DNA from 2 places in the Grylomicrobium aquisgranense genome. Region 1 is predicted to be linked to the other one. Evidence: a T-box and tRNA genes for the amino acid it is inferred to sense, from the RefSeq annotation. Region 1 holds a T-box; the other holds one or more tRNA genes.
What was found. A T-box is a leader RNA that pairs with one kind of tRNA and senses whether it is charged. The one in region 1 lies ahead of MOZ60_RS08380 (valine--tRNA ligase), so its partner is inferred to be a tRNA-Val.

Region 1 (7,554 bases):
TCTGAAAAGATTGACCGCATGGCTGAGACTATTGACTTCGATGATGAAAATGAATCTTATCAGTTTGCCCTGAAGCTCAATCAGATGGGCGTTGATAAAGCTTTGTATCAGGCTGGTGCCAGAGATGGCGATCAGGTCATTGTCGGCCGCTATATCATGGGGTATAAGGAATGATTGCGTTCATCAACGGAACCATTGATGCCATTTCTGCTGACAGTATCACAGTTGACCATGCTGGCATGGGCTGGGAAATCTATTATCCGCATGTTTCAGATGTGCATGCGGGGGAGCAGATCAAAGTCTATACCTATCTGCATATCAGTGAAAATGACATGCGGCTGTTTGGTTTCTCTTCACAGGATGAAAAGCAGCTGTTTCTCCGCCTGATTTCTGTCAAGGGACTGGGTCCTAAGACGGCCATGAATATCCTGTCACGTGACAAGTATGAAAAGATTATTGCCGCTATTGAGGCAGGTGATGTCAAATATCTCAAGTCCATGCCAGGGATCGGGCCTAAGGCAGCCAGTCAGATCGTTCTGGATCTCAAAGGCAAGCTTGTCCAGGTTGCCCAAAAGAACAATGCCTCTGCGGCAGAAGAATTGCCAAAGGAAATGGCGGAAGCGGCGGAAGGCCTGAAGAATTTCGGCTATCGGCCCAATGAAATCGAAAAAGCTGTTAACATCATGAAGAAGAGTCCGGGTCTGCGCACGGAAGACTATCTCAAGATCGGTCTGCGCGCCCTGATGAATAATCGTCTGGGAGGATAAGCCATGAGGGATGAAAATGATCTGCTGAGTGCCATGCCGGAGAAGGGTGATGATGAGGAAAATATTCGCCCGCAGACGCTGGATGAATATGTAGGTCAGGATGATCTGAAAAGCAATCTGCGCATCTTCATACAGGCAGCCCTGCAGCGGCATGAATCTCTTGATCATGTTCTGCTGTACGGTCCGCCGGGACTTGGCAAAACAACTCTGGCCTACATCCTTGCCAATGAGATGCATACCCATGTCCGCACGGTTTCCGGGCCAAGCATCGATAAGCCCGGGGATCTGGCTGCGGTGCTTTCCGTTCTTGAACCAGGCGATATTCTCTTCATTGATGAAATTCATCGTCTGCCAAAGATCGTTGAGGAAGTCCTGTATCCTGCTATGGAAGACTTCTGCATCGATGTCATGGTTGGCAAAGATACGGAGGCAAGATCCATCCGCCTCGATCTGCCGCCGTTTACACTTGTTGGTGCAACAACCAGAGCCGGTGATCTGTCTGCACCTTTGCGGGACCGCTTTGGCATCGTCTCCAAGCTGAATTACTACACGCAGGATCAGCTGGAAAGCATCGTGAAAAGAACGGCAAGAGTTTTGAATACTGAAATCGATGAAGAAGCAGCCATCGAGATTGCCAAGCGCTCCAGAGGCACACCGCGTATTGCCAACCGCCTGCTGCGGCGCATCCGTGATTTTGCCCAGGTACTCAATGATGGCCGCATCACAAAGGAAATTGCGGATGAATCACTCAACCGTCTCCATGTGGATGCACTTGGCCTGGATGAAGTGGATATCCGATATCTGCGCGGGATCATTGAACGCTTTGACGGCGGTCCGGTCGGCCTTGAGTCACTGGCGAATTCGATCTCAGAAGAGGCGACTACTCTGGAAGATGTCTATGAGCCATATCTGATCCAGATTGGCTTTGTCAACCGCACCAGCAGGGGCCGGGTCGCAACCGAAAAGGCATACGAACATCTGAAGATCAGTCATAATGACCGGCTGTTCTAAGCAGCGATCTGAATGATTCTGTCCTGTAGAGAAATTTGCGACAGAGGCATGGTGATATCTTTACACCATGCCTTTGCTTTTTCCTGATCCAGCATGATCGGCTGGCGGTCATGAATCTCTTTCTGTGCATTCCGGGCATCTTCTGTCAGAATGACAAAATGCAGGCCGTCTGCTTCCTGATGGCATATGCCGGCCAGATACACCGGATCTGTTTTACTGGTGAAATAGTATTTACGCCTGGGTTGTTTGGACCATTCATAATAGCCGCTGCACTGTATGGCACAGGGGCAGGAATCCGCAAAGAAAGGGGAATATAAAAAAGTCTCTGAACGGGCATTGATGACCATGCCATTGCCCCGCGTATAACCCCATTTCATGATACAGGAACCAAACCGCTGCGCTTTCTGGTCAAAGGCACCAATCAGAACTTTCTGCCCTGGAAACACTTCAAAAAGAGACAGCTGTTCAAATTCTGCCGGCGGCATTTTCTGCCTGGCCATTTCAATCAGATGGCGGATTGAGATGGATTTGTTATCGTAAAACTGGTATCTTCCACACATAGCATCATTGTACCATGTTACAATGAGGGCATGAAACAGCCAAAGCCAAGCAGAGAACTGGCCAGAACCAGGCGCCGCTATTTCTTCTCAATGATGATCACGTGCATCATCATTTTTGCTATTGGCGTATTGATCATTACGGCATTTGACGTCCTGTTTGGATTAAATCCATGGCTGCGGCTTGCCCTGTACATCCTGAATTTCATCGCTGCCGATATCATCACCCGGAAAATGGGCAATACCGGCTTCCTGCGCCGCTTTATCGATGCAATTCACCGCTGAATTTTCAGCCGTGTTATGTTACAATCTGAGCAAGGCAATTGCCGGAATGAGTAGTGATGCCAACGGATCAGCAGAGAGTCTGCGGCTGGTGCAAGCAGATATCCGCCTTCATGAAGTCCTCCGGCAGCTGTACTGCTGAAAAGATCAGTAAGCAGTACCGTGTCATGCACGTTATGCATTTTGAGAAGTAAGCTAAGGTGGTACCACGCCAGCGTCTGCGTCCTTGCACTGCAGACGCTTTTTGTTTTGTTACAGGAGGAAGAATGAAGAAGAATCTTGATGCAAAGTATGATCATAAGGCAGTCGAAGACGGCCGTTATGATGAATGGGTCAAGAAGGGATACTTCACTGCCGGTGATAAGGCCAAGGATCCCTTTACCATTGTCATCCCGCCCCCGAATGTGACCGGTATTCTGCATATCGGCCATGCCTGGGACAACACGCTGCAGGACATTATCGCCCGCTACAAGCGGATGCAGGGATACGACATGCTGTATCTGCCGGGCATGGATCATGCCGGCATTGCAACCCAGGCAAGAGTTGATGCCAGACTCAAGAGCGAAGGCATTTCCCGCTATGATATCGGCCGTGAAAAATTCATGGAGCGAGCCTGGGAGTGGAAAGAAGAATACGCCTCTACCATCCGCAAGCAGTGGGCAAAGCTTGGCAACTCTCTGGACTACAGCCGTGAGCGTTTCACCATGGATGAAGGCTTCAACAAGGCTGTCCGCCACGTCTTTGTCACTCTGTACAACGAGGGTTTGATTTACCGCGGCTGGCGTATCATCAACTGGGATCCGGAGGCAAGAACTGCCTTGTCCAATATCGAGGTCTATTACCAGGATGATCCCGGCAAGATGTACTATTTCCGCTATGTCGTTAAAGAGACAGGGGAAGAAATTCATGTTGCGACCACCCGTCCGGAAACGATGTTTGGTGATGTGTGCATCGTCGTCAATCCGAATGATGAGCGCTGGAAGCATCTGATCGGCCTGCATACAACCAACCCGGCCAATGGTGAGGAATTGCCGATCATCGGCGATGACTACATCGATATGGACTTCGGCACTGCCATCATGAAGTGCACACCAGCCCATGATCCCAATGACTTTGCCATTGCCGAGCGCCACCATCTGCCAAAGCCCATCTGCATGAATCCGGATGGCACCATGAACAAACTGTGCGGCAAGTATGAAGGCATGGACCGCTATGCAGCCCGTGATGCTGTTGTTGAACAGATCAAGGAAGATGGAAATCTTGTCAAGATTGAAAACATCACCCACAATGTCGGCCATTCCGAGAGAACTCATTGCGTGGTGGAGCCGTATCTTTCCCAGCAGTGGTTTGTGCGCATGAAACCGCTCGCTGATGATGTGCTTGCCCATCAGAAAGACCCGGATCAGAAGATCAACTTCTATCCGGAGCGCTTTGAAAAGACATTCAATCAGTGGCTGGAGAACATTGAAGACTGGTGCATTTCCCGTCAGCTGTGGTGGGGACACCGCATTCCGGCATGGTATAACAAGAAGACTGGCGAGACCTATGTCGGCGAAACTGATCCGAAGGACCCGGAAAACTGGGTACAGGATGAAGATGTTCTGGATACCTGGTTCTCCAGTGCCCTGTGGCCGTTTGCAACCTTGGGCTGGCCTGAAGAAACCGAAGACTTCAAGCGCTACTATCCAACCGATGTGCTTGTGACCGGCTATGACATCATCTTCTTCTGGGTTGCCAGAATGGCATTCCAGGCCCGTCACTTTACGCATAACAGACCGTTCCGCGATGTGCTCATCCACGGTCTGATCCGTGATGAACAGGGCAGAAAGATGTCCAAGTCGCTTGGCAATGGTATCGATCCAATGAAAGTCATCGATGACTATGGTGTCGATGCTCTGCGTTTCTTCCTGACCACCAACAGCACCCCAGGCCAGGATATGCGCTATATCCCAGCCAAGGTGGAAGCAGCTTGGAACTTCATCAACAAGCTCTGGAATGCATCAAGATTTGTGCTGATGAACCTGGATGACGGCATGCGTATGGATGATGTCGATCTGACAAATCTCTCGGCAGCGGATGCCTGGATTCTGAATAAGCTGAATCTGACCATTGACCATGTCAGTGAGAACATGGAAAAGTATGAATTTGCCCTGGTCGGCAATGAGCTGTATTCCTTTGTCTGGAATGATTTCTGCAGCTGGTATCTTGAGATGTGCAAGAGTTCACTCAACAGTGATGATCCTGCCATCCGCAAGGGTGCACAGTCTACACTGCTGGTTGTACTGAACAACATTGTCCGCCTGCTGCATCCGTTCATGCCATTTGTGACTGAGGAAATCTACCTGACCATGCCGCACACACAGGAATCTATCTGCAAAGAAACATGGCCAAAGCATATCGACAATATTCCGGAAGCCGACATGGAAGGCATGGACCGTCTGGTCTCCATGATTCAGAAGATTCGTGAAATCAAGGCAGCCAATGATCTGAAACCAAGTGCTGTGCTTTCTGTCATGGCAAAGGATCTTGATGGCAATGTCATTTCACCAAAGCCATATCTTTCCGCAATTCTTGCCAAGATGGCAAAGGCAGAATGGAAAGAAGAACTGGATGGCGATCTGACTGTCGAAACCATCTATCAGGGTTCTTTGTATCTGCCAAGCAGCCAGCTGCAGGATCCGGCTGAAGAGATCAAGAAGCTGGAAGCAGAAAAGAAGCGCCTGGAGTCAGAGCTGGCAAGAAGCAGCCACATCCTGTCCAATCCTGGCTTCCTTGCCAAGGCACCGGCAGCCAAGATTGATTCTGAGAAGCAGAAACAGGAAGCCTATCAGAAACAGTATGAGGTCATCACCACCCGTCTTGCCCAGCTGAAAAAGTAACTACATAAAAATGCTCTGTGCAAAAGCAGAGCATTTTCTTATGCAATCACATGACGGCCATTAAGATCAGCGGGATCAGCAGAGCGAGCCAGCCAAGCAGGATCAAGGCCAGATGCCGCTTGTTTTTCATGACAGCCGCAAATTCCCGGATCAAAGCACTTGGATAGTAGTAAGCAGCAGTATGGGCACCAATACCGGTACATTTGAAGCCAAGCTGGCGGCAGTACTGCAGACAGCGGTAAACATGGTAATTGGACGTGACAAGGGCAGTGCGCTTTCTGCCTTCATGGCTGTTGATGATGGCAAAAGAATTCTGCAGATTCTGCCATGTATTCAGCGACTTGTCTTCCAGTTCAATATCTTTGGGATCCACACCATGCACCACCAGATAGTCTGCCATAGCTCTTGCCTCAGACACTGTTTCATCAGATCCCTGACCGCCGCTGGGAATCATGATGGGATGGGTTTTGTCTTTCTGGTACACCTGGATGGCTTTGTTCATGCGGTCTGCCAGCAGAGGTGATATCTGGTTGCCATGCAGCAGACCGGCACCGTGAATGATGACATAGTCGAAGTCACGGGTATGGGGAATATGCTGAATAAACAGCGAATACAGGAAGAAAGACAGAAAGATCAGACAGAAATAGATGACCGTGACGGAGATCATAACCATCACCGGAACCGAGGTGATGCTGGTCTGAAAGACAACACAGATCGTGGCAATTTCACCGGCACCGATGAACAGGCCAAACAGCAGGGACAGCATGTTGGCAAAGCTTTTTCCTTCCCGTCTCAGCATGATGATGCCATTGCTGATCAGCACGATTGGGACAGCCAGCAATACTGCACAGATCAGGATCAGGATCACCAGTGCAGCTACATCGCTGTATCTGCCGAACATGGATGCAATCAGCGGCTGGGTCATCAGCAGGGCAGCCAGCAGGAAGAAGCAGTTGCGCATCCGCCTTCTGTCAATCAGCATACTGACAAAGAGAATCCCCCAGAAGATGGCAGCCAGAACAGCCGCATCCTTGATCACACTGAGGGATTGATCTGAATATAATAAGTTTTTCTGAATCATAGGTATGATGTACCATAATATTTCCTGCCAAACAAGCTACTCTGTTCAAAAGAGAAGGGTTCTTCTTACGATGCAGGCATGCTATAATTCCCTTAGTGAAAAATGCAACAAAGGAGCGAATATATGAGCAAAAAGAATGATCATCCCTTTCTGAAAGCTGCAGCCATCACAGCAGGTGCAGCTGCTGGTGCCTATGCAGGTGTCAGCGCCTATATCTTCCATCAGGTATTCAATCTTGCCCAGTCGGATCTGTACTCCGGAAAGGGCGGCACTGCCTTTCTGACTTTCAAGAACGGCGAAAAGGCAGAGTGGTTCCACAATTCAGTGCGGGAAGATGACACGCTGAATTCATTTGACGGTCTCAAGCTGCATGCTCTGCGTCTGCAGAATCATCCGGACAGCCACAACTGGGTTGTGCTGGCCTTTGGCCCGGGCAGCTATGCCGGCACACTGCTGGATTATCTGTATGCTCTTGATCAGGCTGGCTTTAATGTACTGGCTGCTGACAGCAGAGGCTGCGGCAAGAGCGAAGGAAAATATACAACCCTTGGCTGGGCAGAGCACTATGATCTGATCAGCTGGGTTAACTATCTTGTCAATCTGGATCCTGATGCCCGCATTGGCCTGTATGGTGTTTCCATCGGTGCCAATGCGGTGATGAATGCAGTCGGTGACTATATTCCCAGGAATGTGGTCTGCGGTGTTGCCCAGGGCGGCTTCAGTGATGTCAATGAAGTGCTGGTACGCGGCATCAGCCATGCCATGAAGGCAGATGGCAGAATTGTCATGCCGGGGGTTGAACTGCTGGTCCGTCAGATTCTGCACTTCTCTTTGAAGGATGTTTCCACGGTTCGTCAGCTCAAGCAGGCATCCGTGCCGATGCTGTTTGTGCAGGGCAATACATCTGAGTTTGTGCCGGAAAGCATGCTGTTTGACAATTACTATGCATGCGGCAGTGAGCGGGAGCTGCTGACCAA
Region 2 (7,554 bases), on a different contig from region 1:
CTGTGATCCGGATGAAGTTGTGTACACACACAATGTCACCCAGTCTATGAACCAGATTGCCTGGGGCCTTGCCCATGACTTTTTGAAAAAGGGTGATGTGGTGCTGATCTCGGAAGCAGAACATGCCTCCAACGTACTGCCGTGGTTCCGCCTGCAGCAGGAAGCCGGCATCCGCTTTGAATATATTCCGACTGATAAGGAAGGCCGTATTCACCTGGAAGATTATGAGAAGTGCTTCCATGAAGGAGTCAAGGCTGTCTCTCTGGCTGAAGTGACCAATGTGCTTGGCTCTGTGCAGCCGATCAAGGAAATGAGTGCCATTGCCCATAAACATGGTGCTTATATGATCGTGGATGGTGCCCAGAGCGTGCCGCATATGAAGGTGGATGTCAGGGATGCAGATATTGACTTCCTTGGCTTTTCTGCCCATAAGATGTGCGGTCCCGGCGGGGTTGGCATCCTCTATGGCAAGAAGGAACTGCTGGACAGAATGAGCCCGATGTTAATGGGCGGTGATATGAATGCACGTTTTGCCAATGATGGTTCCTGCATCCTCAAGGAAACACCGGTCAAGTTTGAAGCCGGTACACCGAATATTGAGGGTGTCATTGGCACTGGTGCAGCTGCCAATTATCTGATGGATATCGGCCTGGATCATATCCATGCCTATGAAAAAGAGCTGCGTGCCTACTTCTGTGAGAAGATGCAGAAGCTGGATAACATTATTCTCTATAATCCTGACAATGAATACGGCCCGATTGATTTCAATGCTAAGGGCGTCTTTGCCCAGGATGCGGCCGGCTATCTGGCAAGTAAGAATATTGCGGTGCGCAGCGGCAATCACTGTGCAAAGCTGCTGCACAATATCATCGGGACGGATCAGACGATTCGTGCTTCGCTGTATTTCTACAATACAAAGGATGAAGTAGACCGCTTTGTGGATGAGGCTAAGAACATCAACCTTGAAAATGCGGTTGGTATCTTCTTTTAAGAGGTGAATGTCATGAGTGATGAAAGCAGTTTGTTAAATGATCCGGAAGTTCTGCGCGAGCTGATCATGGATCACTATCAGTATCCACATAACCATGAGCTGACTAAGGATGCTGGCTATCAGTCCAGACATATGGCCAGTGACAGCTGCATTGATGATATTACCGTCCAGAGCAAGATCAAGGACGGTGTGATTCAGGATATCCGTTTTGACGGCATTGCCTGCACGATCTCAACGGCAAGCACAAGCATGATGACGGATCTGCTCAAGGGCAAGAGTGTCAAGGAAGCTGAGAAGATCATTGCCAATTACTTTGCGATGATCGAAAACAAACAGTATGATCCGGATGTTCTGGAAGAGGCGGTTGCCATGAAGAATGTTTACAAGCAGGCTAACCGCATCAAGTGTGCGACAATTGGCTGGAAAGCCATGCAGGAAATGATTGAAGAAAGTGAGGCGAAGAAATGAGCGAAGCCAATCGCAATAACGAGGCCATTTATTCGCAGGATGATTATAAATACGGATTCCATGACGATGATGTCAAGGCCGTCTTTGATACTGGCAAAGGCCTGAATGAAGATATTGTCAGAAAGATTTCTGCCTATAAGCATGAACCGGAATGGATGACAGAATTCAGAGTGAAGTCCTTCCATACTTTTGAAAAACTGCCTATGCCCAAATGGGGACCGGATCTGTCTGAGATTGACTTTCAGGATTTTACATACTTCAAGACGGTCTCCAATGAAGCTGAAAAAAGCTGGGATGAAGTACCGGAAGAAGTCAAGAATACGTTTGAAAAGCTTGGCATTCCTCAGGCAGAGCGTCAATATCTGGCTGGTGTGACCACCCAGTATGAGTCTGAGGCTGTCTATCATAACATGCTGGATGAAGTGCAGCAGAAGGGTGTCATCTTCCTTGACATCGATTCCGGCCTGCGTGAATATCCGGAACTGTTCAAAAAGTACTTTGCGACCATTGTTCCCCCGACGGATAACAAGCTGGCTGCCTTGAACAGTGCCGTCTGGTCTGGCGGTTCCTTCATCTATGTACCAAAGGGTGTCAAGCTGGAGAAGCCGCTGCAGTCCTACTTCCGGATCAATTCGGAATCCATGGGACAGTTTGAGCGTTCCATCATCATCGTGGATGATGGCGCAGAGTGCTCTTATGTAGAAGGATGCACAGCACCGCAGTATTCCAAAGATTCCATGCACGCTGCCGTTGTCGAAGTATTCGTCGGCAAGGGGGCAAAGTGCCGCTATTCCTCTGTGCAGAACTGGTCCGGCAACATCCTGAACCTTGTTACCAAGCGTGCCAAGGTAGATGCCCATGGCACCATGGAGTGGATTGACGGCAACATCGGATCACGCATTTCCATGAAATATCCTGCCTGCATTCTGGCAGGTGAGTATGCCCATGGCCTGTGCATTTCCATTGCCGTTGGTTCTCATAACCAGTTCCAGGATACCGGTGCCAAGATGATTCATCTGGCGCCGCATACATCCAGTTCCATTGTCTCCAAGTCGGTCTCCCGCAATGGCGGTGTGACCAACTTCCGTGACTGGATCCGCTTCAGTAAGAAAGCAGACTTTTCCAAGACCAAGATTGAGTGCGATACACTGATCCTGGATGAGAAGAGCCGGAGTGATACGATTCCGCTGAATATCAATGAGAATGCGACCAGCACCATTGAACATGAGGCAACCGTATCCAAGATTTCGCAGGATGAGCTGTTCTACCTGGAAAGCCGCGGTCTGAGCGAAGCGCAGGCAACGGAAATGATCGTCATGGGCTTCCTGGAGCCATTTACACGTGAGCTGCCGATGGAATATGCAGTCGAGCTGAATCAGCTTCTGAAGATCGACATGACAGACTCCATTGGATAAACAAACTGCCAGGAAAACGGGCCTGCAGGCCCGGAAAGCACTGTCATCCCGGGAAAGAAAAGCGATGAGTATGGCAATTGTTCAGAAGCTGCTGCCATATCTTGATGATATTCACTCCATCGGCGTCTATCTGCCAATGAAAGAAGAAGTGGATATCAATCCGCTGATCCAGACATGCTTTGCCAAAGGCATTCATGTCTTTGCCCCGGTCGTGCGCAAAGGCACACTGATCTTCCATCAGATCACATCGAATACGGTTTACGCAACATCCAGGTTCGGTGTTCAGGAACCAGTTGATACACCGATTCAGGATGTGGAGAACATCGATCTGTTTGTTGTGCCGCTGTCTTCTTTTGATGCAGCATGCCACCGGACAGGATACGGAAAAGGGTACTATGACAGTATTCTCAATCGTGTCAGACACAAGATTGGTGCGGCCTATTCCGTGCAGCAGGTGGATGAGATTGCCGTAGAACCGCATGATGTCACGCTGGATGGGATTGTGACAGAAAAGGGTTCCATATTTGTGAAACCATGGTAAAATAATCAGCGGAGAATTAGCTCAGCGGGAGAGCATTCGCTTCACGTGCGAGGGGTCATGGGTTCGAACCCCATATTCTCCACTGATGATGAGGATTCATGAATCGGAAAGATTGATGAATCCTTTTTTTGCTTGCAGGGACTCTTTGGGAATCATAATATATATGTCTGTTTGAGGTGAGGCTATGACACAAGCACAGAGAAAAGGACCGACATTCCGCTACGGTGTGATCCAGGCAGGTTTCTGGATTGACTATCTGATTATCAACAGTTTCGCTGCTGTCTTTCTTTCCGGCCGCGGTTTTTCTACCGCAGCCATCGGCGGCATCACATCAGCCGGCGCACTGGCAAGCTGCGTGCTGCAGCAGGTATCCGGCGATATTGCGGACCGCTCCAAACGGCCTTTGAAGCATATGATTGCAGGCTTCTTTCTTGCCTGCACCGCATGCTTTGCACTGCTGAAAGTGTTCCCTGAAGTCTATGCATCCACACTTGTTTTCTATACAGTGGCGTTTACACTGCAGTCAAGCATTGCACCATTGCTCAACTCATTATGCCTGCAGTTTACCAACCGCGGTTATGACATGAACTTTGGCTTAGCCAGGTCCATGGGATCCTTTGGCTATGCGACCGGCGCCTTGATCATGGGACAGGTGACCGAGCATTATGGTGCCGAGATTATCCTGCCGATTTACATGGCAATCTACCTGATTCTGCTGCTGGTACTGGCAAGCATTCCAGTACCTGCTGCCGCAGTAACCAAACCAATTGCCGGCAATGAAATCCTGAAAGATGAAAAGCCAAGCACCATGAAGGAATTCTTCCACAAGTACCACCGCTTTGAACTGCTGATGGCAGGATTCGTGCTGGAATGGTTTTTGAACTCTCTGCTTGGCACTTATATGATTTACTTCGTGAGATACTTTGGCGGCGGGCAGGCAGACATGGGACTTGCCTTTGCTGTCATGGCATATTCTGAAATCCCGGCTGTGATGTTTGGCACCAACCTGATGGGCCGCATCGGTGCCGATACGATGCTGCGGATCTCCGGTTTCGGCGGCATCCTCAAAGCCATTCTGTTCCTGGTTTCACCAAACATCCATTTCTTTGTCTGGTGCAACATCGCCCATCTGCTGTATTCCGGTTTCTATCAGGTCGCCGCTGTCTATTATGTGTACCGCATCGTTGGTGTCGGCGATATCGCCAAAGGGCAGGCAATCATGGGTATTGCGACCGGCGGTGTCTGCATGATGCTGGCAAACCTGATCGGCGGCTTCCTGCTGGAAAGGGTGTCGATCCCGTTTATCCTGACCATCGGCCTTGTGGCAAATATTGCAGCATTTGTTCTGATTTATCTTGCGACTGATCCAAAGCGGTTCCCGAACGAAAAGATTCGCTCTCTTTGATGAGATGCCTCCTGCCTTCATGCAGGAAAAAGAAAGGCGGCTAACCCCGCCTAGACGTCTTTTACCGCTATAGGCGGGGTATGCGCCGTAACAAAATCAAACAGAAAAAGCCGTCATTGTGATCACTTTACTTTGGATCCAATGGCGGCTTTGTGTGTATTCCCGTGATTTTCAATGGGACAGTTCTTCGGCACGTTTGACGCACTTTTCATCTGCTTCATGAATGATGGAAGCCAGGTTCAGTTCTTTGAACGTGTTGATCGCTTCAATGGTAGTGCCGCCCTTGGACGCCACTTCATTGATGAACTCTTCAATGGGCTTGCCGGCATTCTGCTTGAGAAGATTGCCGGATCCAATCACGGTCTGCACCAGCAGGGCACGGGCAGCTTCCTCATCAATGCCGCGTGATACGGCATCCTTGAGAATGCACTCAATGAAGTAATAGACGTACGCAGGCACAGAGCCATGAACAGCCACAATTGCATTCATCTGGTCCTCCGGAATGGTGCGGGCAACACCCATGCCGGCAAACATCTGGAAGATGAAGTCATACTCATCGGCCTTGCAGTTTTCTGATTTGCACAGGGCAGTGGAACCTTCACCAATCTGCAGCGGTGTATTCGGCATGGCACGGATGACCTGTGTATCCTTGCCAAGAATGGACTGGATATGGGCAATGGACAGACCGGTCACAATGGACAGCAGGCACTCCGGCTGATGTTCCTTGAGCTTTTCCAGAACAGCATCGGCCTGGGTGGGATTGACTGCCAGCAGGACGATATGGGCATTTTCAGCCACATCAGCCTCATCTTTGGCCAATCCAAAGCGCTCTCCTTTGGCTGTCTTCATATTGGTGTCATGGTGGTCATACACAACCAGCTGGTATCTTTCCAGATACTCCTTGGCAACAGCACCGCGGGCAATTGCCATACCCATGTGGCCGCAGCCGATAAAACCAAGCATGTACTTCTTCGTTGTTCTCATCTGATTTCTCCTTTCCCTTCCAGGTGATATGTATACGTCGTCAAAGCTTCCAGTCCCATAGGACCGCGGGCATGCAGTTTCTGCGTGGAAATACCGATCTCAGCACCAAGCCCAAACTCAAAGCCATCTGTAAAGCGGGTAGAGGCATTGTGATAGACACAGGCACTGTCAACGCCGGCAAAGAACAGCTCTTTTTCAGCATCACTTTCCGTAATGATGGCATCAGAATGGTGGGTGCCATGCTTTTCAATATGATTGATCGCTGCCAGCGTGTCATCCACAATCCCGACATTCATGATGAGATCATTGTATTCCGTATCAAAGCTGTCTTCCTTTGCCGGCAGAATCAGATCACTCAGTGCACAGCTTTCTGGATCACCATACATGGTCACAGCATGTTCCCGCATGATTGCGGCAATATGGGGAATGTAGGATCTGGCAATTTCTTTTTCCACCAGCAGCGTCTCCATCGCATTGCATACAGAAGGGCGCTGGCATTTGGCATTGACAATAATTCTGTCTGCCATCTCTGGCTGTGCAGTATTTTCCACATACACATGGCAGATGCCGGCACCTGTTTCAATGACCGGCACCTTTGCATTGGCAACCACTGCCTGAATCAGTCTTCTCGATCCCCGGGGAATCAGTACATCAATCGACTCACGTGCCTGCATCAGGGCATCCGTCTCTTCATGAGAAATCGGATCACACAGCATGACGCTGTCCTGACTGACGCCATTGTCCTGCAGTGCTTTCTTCATGGATGAAATGATCGCATGGGAAGAACGCCATGCCTCTTTACCGCCCTTGAGCACACAGGCATTGCCGGATTTGATGCACAGTGCCGCACAGTCAGCCGTCACATTGGGACGTGCCTCATAAATGATCGCAACGACGCCAAGCGGTACGGAAATCTTCTGCAGATGAATGCCGCTTTTCAGCGTTCTTTCTTCCAGCATCCGGTTTAACGGATCTTCCAGATCGATCAGATTTTCGATGCCGACGGCCATCTGTTCCAGCCTGGGGGCATCCAGGCTGAGCCTGTCCAGCATGGACTGGCGCATGCCGTTTGCTTTTGCATCCTGGACATCTGTTTTGTTTGCATCAAGAATCACTGACATGTCATGGCGCAGATTGATGGCAAAATCTTTGAGAATCTGATTGCGAACGTCAAGAGGAAGCTGGCGTACTTCCCGGGAAGCCTTTTTTGCCCGTGCTGCGGTTTCCAGTGCTTTCATTGTGCATCTCCTATCTCAAACAGCGTACCGCGCTGATGGCCGTCACTGATGTCATACAGAATGTGTGGATCTTCGCCAGAGGCAATGATGACCGGAATATGCTGCTTTGCGGCAATGGAAACGGCATGCAGCTTGGTCACCATGCCGCCGGTGCCGTTTTCCGTATGAGAACCGCCGGCTGCATTGATGACAGCATCCAGATCATGCACAACCGGAATCAGACGTGCTTCCGGATGGACACTTGGATCCGCTTCATAGAGGCCCTCAATATCAGAAAGAATGATTAAAAGATCTGCATTGCACAGACATGCCACAACAGCAGACAGCGTATCGTTGTCACCATAGACAATTTCTTCTGTTGCAATCGAGTCATTCTCATTGATGATCGGAATCGCATGGGTCTTGAGCAGTTCCTGGAAGGTCGCAATAACATTGCGGCGTGCTTCTTCGTTCTCCGTAACATCCTTTGTCAACAGCAGCTGTGCTGTCGTAGAACCGTACTCCATGAAATA

Region 2: it has a tRNA-Val gene. The T-box ahead of MOZ60_RS08380 (valine--tRNA ligase) is inferred to sense a tRNA for this amino acid. The anticodon was not compared.

What each region holds. Positions count from the first base shown of each region.
Region 1 is NZ_JALBUR010000022.1:9,641-17,194, reverse strand. Features, by position in the region: gene obgE (GTPase ObgE) at 1-174, shown strand, start outside; gene ruvA (Holliday junction branch migration protein RuvA) at 171-767, shown strand; gene ruvB (Holliday junction branch migration DNA helicase RuvB) at 771-1,778, shown strand; gene MOZ60_RS08390 (SOS response-associated peptidase family protein) at 1,775-2,338, opposite strand; gene MOZ60_RS08385 (hypothetical protein) at 2,369-2,620, shown strand; T-box leader at 2,649-2,848, shown strand; gene MOZ60_RS08380 (valine--tRNA ligase) at 2,884-5,496, shown strand; gene MOZ60_RS08375 (YdcF family protein) at 5,543-6,577, opposite strand; gene MOZ60_RS08370 (alpha/beta hydrolase) at 6,701-7,554, shown strand, end outside.
Region 2 is NZ_JALBUR010000005.1:41,129-48,682, reverse strand. Features, by position in the region: gene MOZ60_RS03365 (aminotransferase class V-fold PLP-dependent enzyme) at 1-991, shown strand, start outside; gene sufU (Fe-S cluster assembly sulfur transfer protein SufU) at 1,004-1,459, shown strand; gene sufB (Fe-S cluster assembly protein SufB) at 1,456-2,874, shown strand; gene MOZ60_RS03350 (5-formyltetrahydrofolate cyclo-ligase) at 2,867-3,415, shown strand; tRNA gene MOZ60_RS03345 (tRNA-Val) at 3,426-3,497, shown strand; gene MOZ60_RS03340 (MFS transporter) at 3,600-4,820, shown strand; gene proC (pyrroline-5-carboxylate reductase) at 4,992-5,804, opposite strand; gene MOZ60_RS03330 (glutamate-5-semialdehyde dehydrogenase) at 5,801-7,042, opposite strand; gene proB (glutamate 5-kinase) at 7,039-7,554, opposite strand, start outside.